One region of the Streptomyces sp. NPDC042100 genome, then DNA from elsewhere that is predicted to be linked to it. Evidence: riboswitches for the same ligand, from Rfam matches in the RefSeq annotation. Region 1 holds a riboswitch; the other holds the start of a gene.
The links. Region 1 has a riboswitch for cyclic di-AMP ahead of ACZ6J5_RS32480 (LysM peptidoglycan-binding domain-containing protein). Riboswitches for the same ligand answer to the same signal wherever they lie in the genome.

Region 1 (4,735 bases):
CCGAGCCGCTGCCCCCGCAGGTCCTGCGGCACGCCCGTGTACGGGAGGAGGTGGGTGTTGGTGCGCAGCAGCCGCAGGTCCGGGTCGAAGACGGCGAACCCCACCCGGTCCTGGAGGAACAGCTCCCGGACGAACGCCCGGTCCTGGTGCCGCCGCACCGCCCGGGCCGCCGGGGTCGCGAGCACCAGGAAGCCCGCCGGACGGCTGTCGCCCGCGAGGTCGAAGGCCTGGAAGACCACGGGCAGTTCCTCGCCCCGGCCGGTCCGCAGCACCGCGTCCCCGCGCCGGGCGCCGCGCTCGTACGCCGTCACCAGTGCCGGCCAGGCCGCCGGGTCCGCGAGCAGCGCGCGGGCCGACTGCCCGAGCATGTCGGCGGCGGGCCGCCCGAGCAGGGCCCCGGCCTCCTGGGTCCAGGCGTCGATCCGGCCCCGCTCGTCGAGCAGGACGGCCGCGCCGTCCTCGGCGACCGGCGGCAGGGCGTTCTCCGGCGGGAGCGCGTCGCTCACGGTGCCTCCTTCGGGTGCGGCGGCCGGGCGCGGGCGATCAGCAGCGCGACGTCGTCGTGGTCGTCGTTCCCGCGCAGCGCGCCGAGCAGCAGGTCGCAGATCTGCTCCAGCGGCAGCGGGGCGCGGTCCAGCAGGTCGGTGAGGGCGGCGAGCCGCACGTCGATGTCCTGGTCGCGGGTCTCGACCAGGCCGTCGGTGTACAGGACCAGGTCGTCGCCGGTCCGGAAGGGGAACTCGCGCGTCTCGAAGGGCACGCCGCCGACTCCCAGCGGAGCGCCCTCGGACAGGTCGAGCAGCCGGGGCGCCCGGCCCGCCGCGACGTGCACGGGCGGCGGGTGCCCGGCGTTCGCGACGCGGCAGCTCCCGCTGTACGGGTCGTACACGGCGCACACGCAGGTGGCCATCGCCTCGTCCAGCTCGGCCGCGGTGCGGTCCAGGTGCTCCAGGACCACGGCGGGCGCGAGGCCGAGCGAGGCGAGGGTGCGGGCCGCGGTGCGCAACTGGCCCATGGTCGCGGCCGCGTTGATGCCGCTGCCCATGACGTCGCCGACCACGAGCGCCGTCTTGCCGTCGGGCAGCGGGATCGCGTCGAACCAGTCGCCGCCGACCTCGACCGACTCCGACGCGGGCTGGTAGCGGTAGGCGACGTCGAGGCCGTTGAGCCGGGGCGGCCCGTGCGGCAGCAGGTGCCGCTGGAGGGCCAGGGCGGCCTGGCTCTGGTGCCGGTACCAGCGGGCGTTGTCGATGGCGACGGCCGCGCGGGCGGCCAGCTCCCCGGCCAGCAGGACGTCGTCCTCGTCGAAGGGCACCGAGTTCCGGGCCCGTTTCAGGTCCAGGACGCCCAGCACGACGCCTCGGGCGCGCAGCGGGACGGCGAGGTAGGAGTGGATGCCCGCCCGGCGCAGCAGCGCGGCGGTGGCCTCCCCGCTGGCGATCCGGGGCAGGTCGGCGTCGGTGACGTGCCGCACGAGGACCGGCCGGCCGGTGCGGGCGCACTGGGTGACCAGCCGCTCGGCGCCGTAGCGGGCGGGCTCGCCCACCGGGTCGGCGGCCTCCTGCGCCGGGGTGGGGTACGCGGCCTTGACCGCGAGGGCCCGGAACACGGCCGGGCCCGAGGTCCGGGCGGGGCCGGGCTGGGTGAGGATGTCCTCCAGGACGTCCACGGCCGCGATGTCGGCGAACTCGGGCACCACGAGGTCCGCCAGCTCGTGCGCGGTCAGGTCCAGGTCGAGGGTGGTGCCCACCCGCTCCGAGGCGTCCGCGATGACCGCCAGCCGGCGCCGGGCCCGGGCCGCGGTCCTGGCCGCGGCGTGCTGGTCGGTGATGTCGGTGACCGCGACGGCGGCGCCGATGACCCGGCGCTCCGGGGTCTCCAGCCGGTAGAGCGAGACCGACCACACCCGCTCCTCGCCGCCGGGCCCGCTGACGCCCCGCACGGTGCGGGAGCGGACGGGTTCGCCCGTCCGCAGGACCTCGCCGAGCGCCGCTTCCAGCGCCTCGGCGTCCGGTGAGTCGACCGCCTCCGTCACGGTCCGCCCCAGGTGCCCGGCGGCGGGCAGGCCGTCGATCCGCTCCAGCGCCGGGTTGACCAGCACGAAGCGGAGGCCGTGATCGACCACGGCGAGCCCGATGGGGGAGTGGCCGACCAGCAGCGAGGACAGCGACAGGTGCCGCTCCACCCGGCGGACGGCGGCCCGGTCCGAGGCGAGCCCGAGCGCGTAGGGGCGGCCCCGCTCGTCCTGGAGGCGCGTGGTGCGGAACTCGACCGGGACCGCGCGCCCGTCCCGGTGCCGTACGGGGAAGGCCCCGGCCCAGGGCCCGCCGCCCGAGACCACGCGGGCGAACAGGGACCGCACCCGCTCCCGGTGCCGCTCCTCGACCAGCAGGGTGACGGCGTCACGCCCCAGGGCCTCGGTGGCGGGACGGCCGAAGAGCTCTTCCGCCCGGGGGCTCCACAGGGCGATCCGGCCGTCCTCGTCGAGGAGAACGGCCGCGACCCCGAGCACGTCGAGCAGGCCGCCCGGCTCCAGGGCGAGATCGCCGTCCGCCGGGTCCGGGCCGGCAGGGAAGTCCGCCGCGCTCATCCAGACCGTGTCCCTCCTCCGCCCCGCAGCCGGCCTCTCCATCATCCCGCCGCGGAAGCGGACCGCCAGTCGTGCGGTCCGCTTCCGGTCGTCGTGCGAAGGAAAGCGGCCCGCCTCACCGCCCCAAACTAAATGGATCCGGACATATCCGTTTAAGTATTTCCTGGTGATCTGAGTCACGGCGGGCCGTGTGCGCCGCGCCCTGGCGCGGTGTCAGGCGCGGGCGCCCGGAGAAGAGTTGGCGCGTGGGATCACCACGCCGCGCCCGCCCCCTCCCGACCCTCTAAAAGATCTGCTTGCTTTTGCGAATTAGACCCTTGTTTCGGCTCTTCGGATTCGCCTACGGTCACCCGTCATCCGGGTGGAACGCCGAATCCTGCCGCCGCCTGGGCGCCACACTCACCCACCCGAACAAGGCAGGAGCGGGGGACCCGAAGGTTCGCCGCCGCCCCGAGGCCCGGGGCGGCTCGGGGTGAAGCCGCGCGGGTGCGCGGCCGGGCAGCTCCTGCCCGAACCCGACAGCTCACCTCGCAGGCGAAGGAGAGGACTTTCGCCATGCGTGGAACCGGGAAGCACCGCCGTACCAAGAGCACCCCGCTCGCCCGAGGACTGGCCGTCGTCGGCGTCACCGGCGGCGCCGCGCTCGTCCTGCCGCTCGCCGCGGCGGGCGGAGCCGCCGCCGAGACCCCGCGGACCGCACCGGCCGTGCAGGCGGTCCAGGCCGCGCACTCCGTCGCGATCGGAAAGATCGCAACGGTTCAGCAGGGTGAGAAGGTCACCTACTCCGTGGTCGCGGGGGACTCGCTCGCGAAGATCGCCCGGAAGCACCAGGTGAGCGGCGGCTGGAAGCGGCTCTACCGCGACAACCGCGCCGCCGTCGGCGCCGACCCCGGCCTCATCCACCCCGGCCTGCGCCTCTCCCTCGGCACCGGGACCGCCGCCACCGCGCCCCCCGCCGCCACCGCGACCTCCGCCACCGGCGACGGAGCCGCGCCCGCCGCCCGCCCTGCGGCCGCGCCCCGGGCCGCCACCGAGGTGGTCCAGGCGGCGGCGAAGACACCCGCGACCGCGTCCGCCGCGTCCACGGCGTCCACGGCGTCGGTCTCCTCGGCGGCGGCCTCGGCCGTCTCGTACACGGACGACCTCGACGGCTGGATCCGGGAGGCCCTCGCCATCATGGGCCGCAACGGCATCCCGGGCAGCTACGACGGCATCTACCGCAACATCATGCGCGAGTCCTCGGGCAACCCGCTCGCCGTCAACGGCTGGGACTCCAACGCCGCCGCCGGCACCCCCTCCAAGGGCCTGCTCCAGGTGATCGAGCCCACCTTCCAGGCGTACCACGTCCCCGGCACCGCCTACGACCTCTACGACCCGGTCGCCAACATCACCGCCGCCTGCAACTACGCCGCCGACCGCTACGGCTCGATCGACAACGTCTTCGGCGCCTACTGATTCCGGCCCGCCCGGCGGGCACGCCATCATGGGGTGCCACGGCCGGAAGGAGCGCTCGCATGACGGGCTGGAACGCGCAGGACATCCCCGACCAGCGGGGCCGCACCGCGGTGGTCACCGGGGCCAACAGCGGCATCGGCTACGTCACCGCCCGCGAGCTCGCCCGCGCCGGCGCGCACGTCGTGCTCGCCTGCCGAAGCGACGCCCGGGGCGAGGCGGCCCGCGACCGGCTGCGCGCCGAAGTCCCGCACGCGGAGGCGGAGTCCGCCCGGCTCGACCTGGGCGACCTCGCCTCCGTGCGCGCGTTCGCCGCCGCCCGGGCGGAGCGCTCCGACCGGCTCGACCTGCTCATCGACAACGCCGGGGTGATGGCCCTCCCGCCCGGCCGCACCGCCGACGGCTTCGAGACCCAGTTCGGGGTGAACCACCTCGGCCACTTCGCGCTCACCGGGCTGCTCATGCCCCTGCTGCTGCGCACCCCGGGCGCCCGGGTCGTCAGCCTCTCCAGCGGCTTCCACGCCCTGGCGGACCTGGACCACGACGACCTCAACGCGGAACGCGGTTACCGCCGCTGGATCGCGTACGGGCGCTCCAAGACGGCGAACCTCCTCTTCGTCCACGAACTCGCCCGCCGCCTGGCGGCCGCCGGGTCCGGCGTCGTGGCCGCCGCCGCCCACCCCGGCTACGCCG
Region 2 (4,735 bases), on a different contig from region 1:
ACTCCAAGCTGCTGGAGGGCCGCATCGTCCTCCTCGGCACGCCGATCGACGAGATCTCCGCCAACGACGTCATCGCCCAGCTCCTGCACCTCGAATACGCGGCCCCCGGCCAGCCGGTCTCCCTCTACCTGAACTCCCCCGGCGGTTCGGTCAGCGCCATGACCGCGGTGTACGACACGATGCGGGCGCTCGCCTGCGAGGTGGAGACCACCTGCCTGGGCCAGGCCGTCGGCCCCGCCGCCGTCCTGCTCGCGGCCAGCACCCCTGGGCGCCGGCTGGCCCTGCCGGGCGCCCGGATCGTCCTCCAGGAGCCCGCCGTGGAGGAGCCGCTGCGGGGGCAGCCCAGCGATCTGGACATCCACGCGCGGGAACTGCTGCGCCAGCGCGAGCTGATGGCCGGCCTGCTGGCCGAGCACACCGGCCGGGGCCGCGCCGAGACCGCCGCCGACCTGGACCGGACCACCGTCCTGGACGCCCCGGCCGCCCTCGCCTACGGCCTGGTGGACCACGTGGTGGAGAGCCGGGCCCGGACCTCCGGCGCCGGGCGGGGGTGAGCCCGGCATGATCCCGGAGCCGCCGCCGCTGCCCGCGCTCACCCGCGCCGAGGGCGAGTTCGTGGACGCCTACCTCGAAGTCCTGGACCTCCTGGGGCGGATCAATCCATCCAGATCCACGCATACCTACGGGGCACTGCGCGCGGCCCAGGCCCTGGTCGGGCGCGCGACGGCGCTCCGCGACGCCCTGACGCTCATGCACACGCGGGGCGAGAGCGAGGTCCACGCCGACACATTGACCCGTGCGCTACGGGTGTTGGACGGAGAGCGACGGTCCGGCCGGGTCATCGTCCCCGGAGAGCCCGCCAGTTGACACAACCGCGTGTCGTGTCGAGGGCCGGCCGGGGCACGGCGACCGCAGAAACCCTCCCCCGTTCGGCGTAGTAGACGAATCGACATAGAGCTCAGGCGAGTTGCGCAGCAGGAGTACACATCTGGCGGAATCGGGCGTTCCCTCGCAGGTGCGGGCCTCATCGCCGAAACGTCGGAAGATCAAGAAACCCGACTGTCCACCCGTATGGATCAGTCGTGAGGAGCCTCACATATCGCCGTTTCAGCTCGGATTTCGCCCGGTCCGTGGGTCAAGATCCTCGACGACGACAAGCCCCCGCCACCCACGGCGGGGCGGTCCGGGCGGACGCCGAGTCCTGCCGCCGTCCCGGACGCCTGGTCGACAGGAGTGGATCGGCAGGAGTGGAGGACCCGAGCAGTACGGGACGTTCGCGCAGGACGCGGACGTTCCTCGGGGTGAAGCCGCAGCCGCGGCCGGGCATCTTCGCCTGCCCGAACCCGACAGGTCATCCTTCACAGGCGGCTGACGAAGGGTTGCGCATGACTGCGCAGATTCATGTCCCGTCCCTGCTGTCCCGGGCCGGAGCCGTCTCGGCTCTCACCCTCGCCGCCGTCGGCGGCTCGCTGCTCGCCCCAGGAGCGGCACCGGAGGCCCAGGCAGCGACGAACTACGCCACCAAGGCGCTGGACGTCGCCGCCTCGAAGAAGGGATCGCCTTACCGCTACGGAGCCTCGGGACCGAGCCGTTTCGACTGCTCGGGTCTCACGGTCTACTCGTACAAGAAGGCGGGCAAGACGCTGCCCCGCACCGCGCAGCAGCAGTACAACAAGACCCGGCACATCGCCGCGTCCGGTCGACAGAAGGGGGACCTGGTCTTCTTCCATTCCGGCGGAAGGGTGTACCACGTCGGAATCTACGCGGGTAACAACAAGATCTGGCACTCGCCGAAGACCGGCTCATGGGTGAAGCTCGACAAGATCTGGAGCTCGAAGATCTCCTACGGACGCGTCCGCTGACGCGCTGAACGACGGCGCGGGAGGAGCGCCCGGTGGCGCCGCCGTCCCCTCCTCCCGCGCTCCTCCTCAGACCCGCTCCGGCCTGCTCCGGCCCGCGTCGGCCCGCGTAGGCCCGTCCTCAGGCCGCGTGCGCCGCCGGCCAGGGCAGCCGGATCCACACCGTCTTGCCGCCCTCGTCCGTGGGCGTCACCGAGAGCCGCCCGCCCGCCTCCGCCGCGAGCGAGCGGATGATCACCAGGCCGCGCCCGTTGTCCTGCTGCACCGCGGCGGGCAGCCGCTGCGGCCAGCGCGGATGGCTGTCGGTCACGCCGATCCGCAACTGCTCGTCGCGCTCCAGGAGCACGTCCACCGTGAAGGTCGGCGACTGGCCGAAGGTGTGCTGGACCGCGTTGGTCGCCAGCTCCGAGACGATCAGCCGTACGGTGTCCGTGATGCCGTCGGCGTCGTCGAGCCCCCAGGACCCGAGCACCTCGGCCACGTACCGCCGGGCGGTCGGCACCGAGGCGGGATCGCTCGGCAGCGTGACGCTTGCTTCCTGATGGTCTGCCATGGCGACGCCGTCCCTTTCCCACCGGGCCGGGCCCCGGTCTGCGCTGCGCGCCAGCCTGCCACCGATCGCACCGCCCTGGGTGGCGATCCACCAAGATATGCGGATATCTGTCGCCCGATGCGGTGAACACCGCGACGGGCGACCGGACAAGCGCGCGTGACCCGCGCTCAGCCCCGGTCCCGCGCCCCGTCCGCCGCGCCCTCGGGCGCGGTCTCCAGGACGATGCCGACGGCCCGCTCGATCTGCTCGTCCGTGAGGTCCGCGCGGGCGGTCAGCCGGAGCCGGGAGATGCCGTCGGGGACCGAGGGCGGCCGGAAGCAGCCGACGCCCAGCCCGCGTTCCCGGCATGACGCCGCCCACGCCAGCGCCTGCTGCGGGCCCGGCGCCCGGACCGAGACCACGGCCGCGTCGGGCCGGGCGGCACTCAGCCCCGCCCCCGTGAGCAGCGTGTGCAGCCGGGCCGCCACCTCCCGGGCCCGGGCGGCCAGCTCCGGCTCGGCGGCGATCAGCCGGAGGCTCGCCAGGGCGCCGCCGACGGCCGCCGGGGCGAGACCGGTGTCGAAGATGAAGGTCCGGGCCGTGTTGACGAGGTGCTCGATCACCCGGGCCGGGCCGAGGACCGCGCCGCCCTGGCTGCCCAGCGACTTGGACAGGGTGAGGGTGGCGACGACGTCCGGGGCGCCCGCGAGGCCCGCCGCGTGGAGCGCGCCGCGCCCGCCCTCGCCGAGCACGCCGAAGCCGTGGGCGTCGTCGACGAGCAGGCCCGCGCCGTGCGCCCGGCAGGCCGCGGCGAGCGCGGCGAGCGGCGCCCGGTCGCCGTCCACGGAGAAGACGGAGTCGCTGACGACCAGCGCCGCGCGGCCCGGGTGGGCGGCCAGTGTCTTGGCGACGGCCTCCGGATCGGCGTGCGGGACGACGGCCGTCTCGGCGCGCGCCAGGCGGCAGCCGTCCACGAGGGAGGCGTGGTTGGCGGCGTCCGAGACGATCAGCCCGTCCCGGACGGAGAGCGCGGTGAGCGCCGCCAGGTTCGCGGTGTAGCCGGAGGAGAAGACGAGGGCCGCCTCGAAACCGCCGAACGCGGCCAGTTCGCGCTCCAGGCGCTCGTGCAGCCGGGTGGTGCCGGTGACGAGCCGGGAGCCGGTGGCGCCGGCGCCCCAGCGGCGGGCCGCCCCGGCCGCCGCCTCGGTGATCCCGGGCCGCCGGGTGAGACCGAGGTAGTCGTTGCCGGCCAGGTCGAGCAGGCCGGACTCGGCGGCGCGCGGGCGCAGCGTGCGGACCAGGCCGGCCCGCGCGCGCTGCCGTGCGGCGGTGTCGGTCCAGTCGAAGGCGGCCTCGCGCGGGTCGCGTCCCCCGCGCGGCGCCGACGGGTGCTCGGGGTACGACGGCATGACGGTTCCTTTTGTAGGCAGCGCACAGACCCTAACCCTCGTGGGCCGAGGTCAGGGTGTGGCCATACACACACCTCGATCGGGGTCGTTTGTTCAGTTCCTCCTTGGCCGAGGGGCGTGCGGTAGGCCAGGATCAGCGCTTATGGACCTGCTGAACACGCTGGTGGAGAAGGGGCTGCGGCGCGAGTCGCCGACCCGTGAAGAAGCGCTCGCCGTCCTGGCGACCTCCGATGACGAGCTGCTCGATGTGGTGGCCGCCGCCGGGAAGGTGCGCCGGCAGTGGTTCGGGCGCCGGGTGAAGCTCAACTATCTGGTCAACCTGAAGTCCGGCCTGTGCCCCGAGGACTGCTCGTACTGTTCGCAGCGGCTCGGTTCGACGGCGGGCATCCTCAAGTACACGTGGCTGAAGCCCGACGAGGCGTCCGCCGCGGCGGCGGCCGGGGTCGCGGGCGGCGCGAAGCGGGTCTGCCTGGTGGCGAGCGGGCGCGGCCCGACGGACCGTGACGTCGAGCGGGTCGGCAGGACCATCGAGGCCATCAAGCAGGACAACGAGGGCGTGGAGGTCTGCGCCTGCCTCGGCCTGCTCTCCGACGGCCAGGCGGAGCGGCTGCGGGAGGCCGGCGCCGACGCGTACAACCACAACCTGAACACGTCCGAGGCGACGTACGGGGAGATCACGTCCACGCACACCTACGCGGACCGCGTGGACACCGTGCGGAAGGCGCACGCGGCGGGCCTCTCGGCCTGCTCGGGCCTGATCGCGGGCATGGGCGAGCGCGACGAGGACCTGGTCGACGTCGTGTTCGCGCTGCGCGAGCTGGACTCGGACTCGGTGCCGGTCAACTTCCTGATCCCCTTCGAGGGCACCCCGCTGGCCAAGGAGTGGAACCTCACCCCGCAGCGCTGCCTGCGGATCCTCGCGATGGTCCGGTTCG

Region 2: linked by a shared signal. The riboswitch ahead of ACZ6J5_RS33300 (C40 family peptidase) and the one ahead of ACZ6J5_RS32480 (LysM peptidoglycan-binding domain-containing protein) in region 1 are both predicted to bind cyclic di-AMP.

Annotation. Positions count from the first base shown of each region.
Region 1 covers NZ_JBVJDK010000020.1:31,638-36,372, forward strand. The annotation lists gene ACZ6J5_RS32470 (SpoIIE family protein phosphatase) at 1-506, opposite strand, end outside; gene ACZ6J5_RS32475 (SpoIIE family protein phosphatase) at 503-2,590, opposite strand; cyclic di-AMP (ydaO/yuaA leader) riboswitch at 2,985-3,142, shown strand; gene ACZ6J5_RS32480 (LysM peptidoglycan-binding domain-containing protein) at 3,146-4,045, shown strand; gene ACZ6J5_RS32485 (oxidoreductase) at 4,105-4,735, shown strand, end outside.
Region 2 covers NZ_JBVJDK010000022.1:24,779-29,513, forward strand. The annotation lists gene ACZ6J5_RS33290 (ATP-dependent Clp protease proteolytic subunit) at 1-554, shown strand, start outside; gene ACZ6J5_RS33295 (hypothetical protein) at 562-867, shown strand; cyclic di-AMP (ydaO/yuaA leader) riboswitch at 1,208-1,382, shown strand; gene ACZ6J5_RS33300 (C40 family peptidase) at 1,386-1,862, shown strand; gene ACZ6J5_RS33305 (ATP-binding protein) at 1,981-2,412, opposite strand; gene ACZ6J5_RS33310 (8-amino-7-oxononanoate synthase) at 2,580-3,800, opposite strand; gene bioB (biotin synthase BioB) at 3,943-4,735, shown strand, end outside.